DNA from 3 places in the Sphingomonas lutea genome. Region 1 is predicted to be linked to each of the others. Evidence: predicted binding sites of a transcription regulator. Region 1 holds the regulator's gene; each other region holds the start of a gene.
The links. The regulator LexA, encoded in region 1, represses DNA repair genes until DNA is damaged. The targets are predictions, from matches to a motif close to GTTCCNCNCTTGTTCT.

Region 1 (3,268 bases):
GCGTCGGCGCCGCCGCCGGGGTCGGCTACACCCTCCTCACCGGCGCACAGGTGCCCACCGTGCGCAGCTGCATCGCCGCTTTGCTCGTGCTCGCCGGGATCGCGCTCGGGCGAGAGGCGATCAGCATCCGCCTGATCGCGGTCGGAGCGATCGTCGTCTTGCTGTTCCGGCCCGAAGCGCTGGCGGGCGCGAGCTTCCAGATGAGCTTCGCCGCAGTCACAGCGCTGGTCGCGCTTTACTCGAGCCGCTGGGGACGGCGAATGCTCGAGCGGCGCGACGAGGGATCATTCGCGCGCATCGGCCGCGCCCTGCTGGCAATGGTCCTGACCGGGCTCGCGGTCGAGGCCGCGCTCATCCCCATGGCGCTCTACCATTTCCACCGCGCCGGACTGTACGGCGTCGCCGCCAACATCGCCGCGATCCCGCTCACCACCTTCGTCATCATGCCGGCGGAGGCGGGCGCGCTGCTGCTCGACAGCATCGGGCTCGGCAAGCCCTTGTGGTGGGTGACCGACGTCGCGCTCGGTGCGCTACTCGGCCTTGCCCATTGGGTCGCGTCGGCGCGGGGCGCGGTCGCAATGCTGCCCTCAATGCCCGGCTGGGCGTTCGGAACGATCATCGCGGGCGGTTTGTGGCTGTGCCTGTGGACCAGCCGGATGCGCCTGCTCGGGCTCGTGCCCGCCCTCATCGGCGCGATCGGCGCGGCGACTGCGCCGACGCCCGACCTGTTGATTACCGGGGATGGCCGCCATCTCGCCGTGGTCCGCGCGGATGGCACGCCAATGCTGCTGCGCGAACGCTCGGGCGATTACATTCGCAGCGTGCTCGCCGAATCGGCCGCGTTCGATGGCGATCCGCTCCCGCTTGGTGACCTCCCCGGCAGCGACTGCTCGCGCGATGCCTGCGTGGCCGAGTTGGGCGACGCGGGGCGGCGCTGGCGCTTGCTCGCCATCCGATCGTCGCAACGGATCGATTGGGCCGCGCTGACCCGCGCCTGCGCCGCGGCCGACATCGCGGTTGCCGATCGCCGCCTGCCGCGCGGCTGCACCCCGCGCTGGCTCAAGCTCGATCGTGCAGCGCTGGCGCAAAGCGGCGGCGTTGCGATCTTCCTCGACGATCCCCCGCGCCTCGACACGGTGGCGGACCGCGTCGGCGATCATCCGTGGGGAATCGGGCGTTAGCGGCTATTCTGGCACCGCCTCCCATGCCGCAAGCTCGCTTCCCGACGGATCGATGAAGTGGAAGCGGCGGCCGCCGGGAAACGCGAAGATCGGCTTGGCGATGATCCCGCCGGCCTTGGTCACGGCGTCGAATGCGGCGTCGAGATCGTCGACGCGGACCACCGGCAAGGGCGCGGACAGCGCATCCTCGGGCTGGCCATTCAACCCGACGTCGACATCGCCGGTCGTCGTCGACGCATAATCGGGCCCGTAATCGGCGAACGTCCAGCCGAATGCCCGCGCATAAAAGGCGCGCGTCAGCTCATGCGCGGTGGCGCTGGGCAGCTCGACATAATCGATGCGTGGGGCCGGCACCTCAATAGCGCCGGATCAGTCCCGCCAGCCGCCCCTGGATCGTCACGCGGCTCTCGTCGTAGCGCTGCGGTTCGTAGCGCGCGTTGGCGGGGTCGAGGCGGACCATGCGGCCTTCGCGGCGGAAGGTCTTGAGCGTGGCTTCCTCATTGTCGATCAGCGCCACGACGATTTCGCCGTCGCGCGCGGCATCGGCCTTGCGGATCAGCGCGAAGTCGCCGTCAAGGATCCCCTCGTCGACCATCGAATCGCCGGACACTTCGAGCGCATAATGTTCGCCCGGTCCAAGCAAAGCCGCGGGGACGGCAAAACCCTCGGTACCCTGCAACGCCTCGATCGGCGTACCGGCGGCGATCCGCCCGTGCATCGGGATTTCGATCGTGTCGTTGGCCGCCGCCGGCGCGCTGAGGCGCAATTGCGCGACGTTCGACGGTTGCGTCTCCGGCAGCTTGACCACTTCGAGCGCGCGCGCCCGGTTGGGCAGGCGGCGGATGAACCCGCGTTCCTCGAGCGCCGAGATCAAGCGGTGAACGCCCGACTTCGACTTGAGGTCGAGCGCTTCGCGCATCTCGTCGAAGCTTGGCGAAATCCCGCCCGCCTTGAGGCGCGCATCGATGAACAGCAGCAATTCGCGTTGCTTGGCGGTGAGCATCATCGACCCCTGTCAAGAACAGACGGGGAACGTGTAGGCAACGAAAAGGTTCGCGTCAAGCCGAGCGTCAGAAGCCGCTGGCCGTCATCCTTTGCTTGGCCGCGGCGATCGCCGATTCGTTGCGCTTGATCTTCACGTCGGCGCGAATGGCGTTGATCAGCTGCGCCGCATAATCCTCGCCGATCGCCTGCTGCAGCTCGGTCTGCATCCGGGCGATCAGCGCCGGTTGCAGGAGGGCATTGCCCGGCACGATCTTGTTGACCTTGACCACGAAGAAGCCGCCGTTCCGCGGGTCTGCGACCATCCGGCTCTTGCCCTGCGGCAGCGTGAACAGCATCCGCATCGCGGGCGGGATCACGGCATTGGCATTGGCGATCTCGATCCGCCGCGCAGCCATCGGCCGAACCGCCGGAAGCGCGACGCCTGCTTCGCGCACCGCCCGGGCGAGCGGCATGCCGCGCGCTGCCTTGGCCGCGATCGCCGATGCGGCGGCGCGGGCGCGGATCAGCGCCTGGCTCTCGATCCAGTCGTTGCGGACCTGGTCACGGATGCTGGCCAGCGGCGCCGGGGCGGCGGGCACGACCTGCGCCGGGGACATCAGCGCATAGCCCTGGTTCTCGCCGAGCGGGATGATTTCGGGCGGGTCGTTGGGCGCGATCTTGAAGGCTTCCGTGATCGCCTTGGCAAGGTCGGCGGGGGCGCGATAGGCGGGGTCCACGCGCGAACGGCCGTTGGGCATGATCAGCGGCGTCGTCGTCGTCTCCAGCCGCGCCGCCGCGGCGGCTTCGGCGAAATTGGCGCCGTCATCGATTGCCGTCTGCACCTTGTCGACCATCTCTTCGAGCGCCGTGCCCCGCTTTTCGCGGGCCAGCCGTTCGGCAATCTCACCACGCGCCTGAGCGAGGGACCGCCCGCCTTCGCGCTTGATCGATTCGACCTTCACCACGACCCAACCAAAATCGGACCGGGTCGGGCCGACCACGGCCCCTTGCGCCGCTGAAAACACCGCCTGCGCAGCCCGTGCTCCGGCGACGGACGAATAGGCTTCGCGTGTCTGGTCGGGCAGTCTGGTGACGGCGGCGTT
Region 2 (3,268 bases), 1.2 Mb from region 1:
ATGTGGCTCTCGATCGCCACCGGCCGGCGCACGCGCTCGGGGCCGAGCTTGACCGTTAGCCGATCGACCAATCCGGCGAGCGCGCGCGTGCCCGATGGCGCCTCCACAAGCGAATCCTGGCCCGCGCGCAAATCCTCGGTCCAGTCGGCCTGCAACGCGAAAGCGTCGAATCCGAATTCGGGATTGAGCGCCGCCGCCTTGTCGGCGAGCAGACGGTGCAGATGCCTGGGCTCGCGGCTCGGGATCGAGGTTGCGACCGCGGCCACCGCCACGCTGCCGTCGACGCGATATCCCGCCAGCGACACCCGCCGCGCGCCGAGCCGCCGCTGCTCGAGCTGGCGGACGAGCGGCGCGATCAGCCGTTCGAGCGCTTGGCTCGGCGCCTCGGGGTGAGTCGCCGGCTCTTCCAGCCGAAGCAGCGCGCGCGGCGGCTGCTCGGCCGGCACCGCGGTCAGCGGCTCCGCCTTGCGGCCCAGCGCACGGTCGAGTGCGTCGACCGGATTGTCCGCCTCGCGAAACCGGCGCGCCAGGCTCCGCCGCTCGATTCCCGCGAGCTGGCCGATGGTCTTGAGCCCCAAGCGCTCAAGCGTCCGCACCGCCTCGGGCGGGAGGCGCAAGGCGGCGACGGGCAGCGGGGCGAGGGCGGCGCCAATTCCCCTCTCCCCGGCGGGGAGAGGGCGACTCGACGAAGCTGAGCGGGGTGAGGGAGAGGAAAATCTGGCGAGTGCCCATGCCGCGCCCGCCGTCGGCGCAATCGCCACCCGCGCCGTCAGCCCCGCTCCCGCGAACCGCTCGCGGATGTCTGCAACCAGCCCCGCCTCACCGCCGAACAGATGCGCGACCCCCGTGACATCCAGCCGCAACCCGTCCGCCCCGCCTGTCCCGAGCGAAGTCGAGGGGCCTGTCCCGAGCGAAGTCGAGGGCTCCACCTCGACCAACGGCGACCAGCGCCCCGCCCAGCGCGCCAGCCGCTCGAGCAAAGCCGCATCGCCCGCCGGATCCGCCAGCACCGCGACCAGTCCCGGGTCGATCGCCCGCGCATCGGTCAGCCGCGTTCCAGCATGCGCACCGCGCGCGGCGGCGGCGTCGGTGACGGCGTGGATGATCGGCCCGTGCGTGCCTTCGACGGTCAGGACGATCGGCTGGTCAGGCGCGGCGTCGCTCGTTTTCGCCCAGCGCTCGATCGCCAGGCGCGGCAACCAGATGGACGCGATCTGCCTCATGGAAAACGCTCCACCGCCCCGGCGGCGCCCCACGCGCGCGGAACAGCTCGGCGTCCCATGCCGGTGCGCCCGATGCCTTGGGGTCGAGCGGATTTGGCAGCGACGGCGCGCTCGCGATCCGCCAGCGCATGCGCGCCCCGCTGAGGTTGGCGGTGGCGCCCAGCCGGACCAGCCAGCACGGCACCCCGCTGCGTTCGGCCGCGACCGCCAGCCGGCGCGTGGCGGTGAAATCGAGCGCGCGCGGGTCGCCCCACAATTCGCCGATGACGCAGGACAAGGCCGCGCATCTTACGCCCTCCTCCATCGCCCACAGCGCGTCACGCGCATCGCGCGCCTCGACATGGAGCAGCGGGAAGCGCGGCAGCCCGGGCGGATAGATCCGCCCGCTTTCAAGGATCGCCATGCGGTCCTGCACCCACAGCACGGGCCGCGACTCATCGACCTGGGCGAGCAGGAACCCCGCCCACCCGCCGTCGCGCGGGTGAGCCGCGAACAGCTCGGACAAGGTTGGGCGCGGCGGCGAGGGCAGCACCATCCTCCCCACGAGTTCGTGGGAGGGGTTCTGTCGGCCCGCAAGATGGCCTCCCTCCCCGGCAAATGCTGGGGAGGATGAATCCGCCCATCCGGAGCGCGCCAAAGCACCTCCGCCGGCGACCAGGGACAAGCTTCCTGCCACACGACTCACAACGTTTTTGTTCTAGTTTTGTTCTTGTCTCTCGACTCCGCCTCGGGAGTCAATGGCGCGACTCGCGCCGCCCCAGATCAGCCGACGACGCGCGCTTCGGCGACCGGCATCGACGATGTCGGCCGCGTGACCGGCGGCTTGCCTTCCGCCTCGGTCAGGAAGGCCGAAATCTCCGCCACCACCCGGCTCAGCGCCGGGCGATAGACGGCAAATCCCATGTGATGGGTGTCGATCTCGACCGCCTTGTCGGCCTCACCCGGGCGCCCGCGCGCGGCGCTTGCGGCGACGATCCCGTCGCGCCGGCCCCACATTGCCAGCGTCGGCACCGGCGGCTTGTGCTGCAAATTGGGGAAGGGCGGCTCGTTGACGTCGTGCCCCGCGATCCGCTCGTACAATTGGCGCACGTTGGTGCTGGTCTTGAGGTCGCCGCTGAATGGCGATCCCAGTGTCACCACGCCGCGCACTTTCTGCGGGCAGCGATGCGCCACCTGGCGCGCGAACATGCCCCCAAGCTCCAGCCGACCACCAGCACGCCGCGCTGGTCGGCCAGCTCGTCAAGCCGCTTTTCGAGCAGTTCGAGCGTGTCGCGCTTGGCGCCGGTGTTGATGCCGAGCAACCACGGATGCGCGCACCAGCCTGCCCGGGCAAGCGCGCGGCGCAGCTCCATCGTCGTCCGGTCGGTCGCCAAGAAGCCGGGGATGACCAGCACGGGCGGCCCGTCTTCAGGGCCGCGCGGCCCCAGCGGACCAAGCCCCGACAGCAGCCGCGGAATGTGCCAAGCCACCTCGCGCAGGCGGTGCCATCCCGCCGGCGCCAGGTCGTCGGGATGAACGTCGTCACGGCCCGAGGCCGGGGCGCGCGCGGTGGGTGTCCGTTCCCACTTCATGACCGCAAAATGGGGTCTTTCCGTTGCCGGAACAATAACGTTCGGGAATCAGGCGTGATTTTTCAGGAAGCTATGGATTTCGCGCACCACTTCGCGCGCCGCTTTGGGCGACACCCCGAATGCCATGTGCGTGCATGTCAGCTCGACTTCGCAATCGCGCTCGTCGTCGAGCCCGCGCGCCGATCGCGGCGCGATCAGGCCGTCCTGCCGCGACCACAAGGCCAGGCATGGCACCGGCGGCTTGGCAGTGATCCGCGGCAGCGGCGGCTCATCGACCTTGTGGCCCGCGATCCGCTCGTACATCCGCCACACATTGTTCTGCTTGGGATCGCCGGAAAAGGGTGATCCGAGAGTCACCACCGCCCGCACCCGCTCGGGTGCCGCGCGTGCCAGCTCGCGTGCGAACAGCCCGCCCAAACTCCAGCCCACGACCAGCACCGGGTCCGTTGCGCCAATCGCGTCGAGCCGCGCCTT
Region 3 (3,268 bases), 1.0 Mb from region 1:
TTCCTCGATTTCGAATCGATCAAGACGTCGCTTTCGGGCGGCAACAAGCGCTCGCTGCTGCAGCAGCTGGCGCAGGTTGCGGCGCAGCGCGTCGGCGCCGATCCGGCGGACGTTCTCGCCAGCCTCAACGAGCGCGAGCAGCTGGGCTCGACCGGCTTCGGCCAGGGCGTGGCGATCCCGCACGGCAAGATCGACGGCCTGACGCGCGTCTATGGCCTGTTCGCGCGCCTGTCGGAGCCGATCGACTATAAAGCGATCGACGGGCGGCCGGTGGACCTGGTCTTCCTGCTCCTGTCGCCGCCCAATGCCGGTGCCGAGCACTTGAAGGCGCTTGCCGCGATCAGTCGGATCACGCGCAACGTTCCTACGCTGGAGAAAATGCGTGGCGCGCGCAGCCGCGACGCCTTGATGGCGGTGCTGTTGGGGGCCGATGAGCGCGACGCCGCCTGATCCGGGCGCGTCATCCTGACCGATCGCCTGCCATCGGGGCTCGAAGTCGCCGCCATTGTCCGGCAGGCGCAGGTTGCCGGCGACTTCGCCGCAATCCTCCGTCGTGGCGATCCCGACCGCGGCGCGATCCTCCTGATGGTGAGCTCGCGTGGGTCGCATATCGCCTGCCTCGAACGCGTGCTGGGCGCGTCCGGCGACTACGGCTGGCAGCGCACCGGCCCGGCCGATTCGGCGAGTTCCACGGAAATCCGCGAATTCCTCGCCAAGCGCGCACGGTTCGACGAAGATTCGTGGGCAGTGGAACTGGATATCGCGGACGCCGAACGGTTCATCGCTGAAACAATCTCCGCGGGTTGACCCCGCGGAACAACCGTTAGACACCCGTATCAACAACAAGAGCGGGGGCATTTACCCGGGCAACATCGGGAAATGCCACGCGAGACGGGCAACACTCAGGGGGCGATCAGCGGAAGTATTCGCGCGTATTCCTTCGCCCCCATTACTTTGGGCTGTTGACCGCAAATTTAACGGTATCGATGACTGTCATGCTTCGAACGGGGCTGCTGTTCTGTGCAGTACTGAGCGCAAGCTCGATTGGACCTGCGCAGGCAGGGCCGTCGACCGAGCCGGTCCTTCCGGTCGAGACCGTGGCGCTGCCACAGGTCAATGTCCCGAATCTCCTCGACGAGGCGGGTGAGCCCGCGCTGTCCGCGCCGGTGAGCGAGCCGCAGCCGGCGGTCGTCGAGCGTGAAGAGCCGACCGTCAGTCGCAGCGCCGATCTTGCGGCCAAGGTTGCGCAGCTGCGCGCCTCGGACCCCGGCAGCCGCCAGCTGGAATGCCTGGCGACCGGCATTTACTTCGAATCCAAGGGCGAACCGCTGTCGGGCCAGCTTGCCGTCGGCCACGTCATCGCCAACCGCGCCGAATCCGGCCGCTTCCCTGATTCCTATTGCGGCGTGCTGTTCCAGCGCGGCCAATTCTCCTTCATTCGCGGGCGCTCGCTGCCGAGCGCGCCGCGCTCGAGCCGCCACTGGCTGAACGCGGTCGCGGTCGCCAAGATCGTCGACCAGGAATTGCACCAGTCGCCGGTCGGCAATGCGCTGTTCTTCCATGCGCGCCGCGTGTCGCCGAAGTGGCGCCTGAAGCGCGTCGCATCGATCGGAAACCACGTCTTCTACCGCTAGAAAAGCGGTCATTGTTGCGGGTGGGGTGCGGGGCAGTTGCGCAGGTGCGCGGCTGCCCCGCCTTTTATGCGCGACGCCTAGCCGCCGGTCCCGCTTTGTTCTAGCAAAGCGGCATGGCTACCCTGCCCGAGTCCCCCTGCTTTGCCGACGCGCCGCCGATTGCGACCGATGTCGCGCGCGGGGTGACGCGGCTCCTGTGCCGGCACGATCTGTTCGCAATCTGTGAAATCCCGCTGCCCAACGGCCGCCGCGCCGACCTGATGGCGATCGACGCCAAGGGCAGCCTGACGATCGTCGAGATCAAGGTCGCGCGCGCCGACCTGCTCGGCGACGGCAAGTGGCGCGATTATCTCGATTATTGCGATCGCTTCTTCTGGGCCGTGCCCCCCGGCCTCGCGCATATCCTGGAGGAGGAGCGCTATTTGCCCGGGGAAGCGGGGCTGATCGTTGCCGACCGTTACGACGCTGCGATCGTGCGCGATGCCGGGCATCGCCCGCTCGCGCCGGCGCGGCGCAAGGCCGAGGTGCTGCGCTTCGCGCGCCGCGCCGCGCGGCGTCTGGCGGCGCAAATCGACCCGTCGCTCGGCGACGCGATCTAGAGGCGGAAGTTGGTGGCGGTCGTGGCCGGCTTCTTGGCCTCGATCGCCTGCAGGATCTGGCGCGAACGCGTGTCGCGCTTGGCGTAATCGCGCGCCGACAAGCCCGCGGCCGTGTCGGCCTTGTCGGGATCGGCGCCGGCGTCGAGCAGCAGGCGGACGATCGGCAATTGCCGTTGGTGCACCGCCGCGATCAGTGCGGTTTCGCCGCTGCGATTGGTCTGGTCGACCCGGGCCTTCTTCGACAGCAGCCAGCGCACCGCATCGTGGAAGCCGACGCGCGCGGCCAGGATCAAGGGGGTGTCGCCGCCCTTGCCCGGAAGATTCACATTGGCGCCCTTGCTGATCAGGAAGCCGGTCCATTCGGCGTCTTCGCGCGCAATGGTCACGGTCAGCGGCGTGCTGCCGTCGTCGCCGCGCACGTCGAGGATCGCGCTGCCGCCCGTCCGCGCCAGCTCATTCGCCTTCAGCGCATCGCGTTCCTTGATCGCATTGAGAAAGGCGATCTTGTTGCTCAGCAACGTGCCTTGCGCGTGCGCCGGGCCGGCGGTGGCGAGCAATGCTGCGGCGGCAATCGAAATGACAAATGACTTCACGGACGTGATCCCCAAGGCCCCGAACTTGATCGGTGGCGGTTAGCAGCGCAAGGATAGCTCTGTCATGAATGGTCGCAACGCCTTCTGGGAAAAGCCCCTGCGCGAGCTCGATCGCGGCGAATGGGAAGCGCTGTGCGACGGCTGCGGGCGCTGTTGCGTCCACAAGCTCGAGGATGAGGACACGGGCGAGCTCTACCCGACCAACGTCGCGTGCAAATTGCTCGACCGCCGCAACGGCCGCTGCACCGATTACAAGAACCGCAGGCGCCGGGTCGCGGACTGCGTCACGCTCGATCGCGCCAGCCTCAACAGCCTCGAATGGCTGCCTGAAACCTGCGCCTACCGCCTGCGCGCGGCGGGGGAGCCCTTGTTCGATTGGCATTATCTGATCAGCGGCAGCCGCGAGACGGTGCACGCGGGGGGGCAATCGACGCGCGGCTGG

Region 2: a site for LexA is predicted at 1,918-1,933, ahead of H9L13_RS02160 (ImuA family protein). Genes of this name have one in related genera too.
Region 3: a site for LexA is predicted at 1,721-1,736, ahead of H9L13_RS01555 (MmcB family DNA repair protein). Genes of this name have one in related genera too.

The regions. Positions count from the first base shown of each region.
Region 1 is NZ_CP060718.1:1,682,462-1,685,729, reverse strand. It holds gene H9L13_RS08690 (ComEC/Rec2 family competence protein) at 1-1,181, shown strand, start outside; gene H9L13_RS08685 (VOC family protein) at 1,185-1,535, opposite strand; gene lexA (transcriptional repressor LexA) at 1,537-2,184, opposite strand; gene H9L13_RS08675 (peptidylprolyl isomerase) at 2,252-3,268, opposite strand, start outside.
Region 2 is NZ_CP060718.1:417,091-420,358, forward strand. It holds gene H9L13_RS02155 (Y-family DNA polymerase) at 1-1,223, opposite strand, end outside; gene H9L13_RS02160 (ImuA family protein) at 1,147-1,758, opposite strand; gene H9L13_RS02165 (hypothetical protein) at 1,986-2,363, opposite strand; gene H9L13_RS02170 (esterase/lipase family protein) at 2,357-2,794, opposite strand; gene H9L13_RS02175 (alpha/beta fold hydrolase) at 2,843-3,268, opposite strand, start outside.
Region 3 is NZ_CP060718.1:299,457-302,724, forward strand. It holds gene H9L13_RS01540 (PTS sugar transporter subunit IIA) at 1-450, shown strand, start outside; gene H9L13_RS01545 (DUF1491 family protein) at 505-807, shown strand; gene H9L13_RS01550 (cell wall hydrolase) at 987-1,634, shown strand; gene H9L13_RS01555 (MmcB family DNA repair protein) at 1,748-2,233, shown strand; gene H9L13_RS01560 (ankyrin repeat domain-containing protein) at 2,230-2,826, opposite strand; gene H9L13_RS01565 (YcgN family cysteine cluster protein) at 2,891-3,268, shown strand, end outside.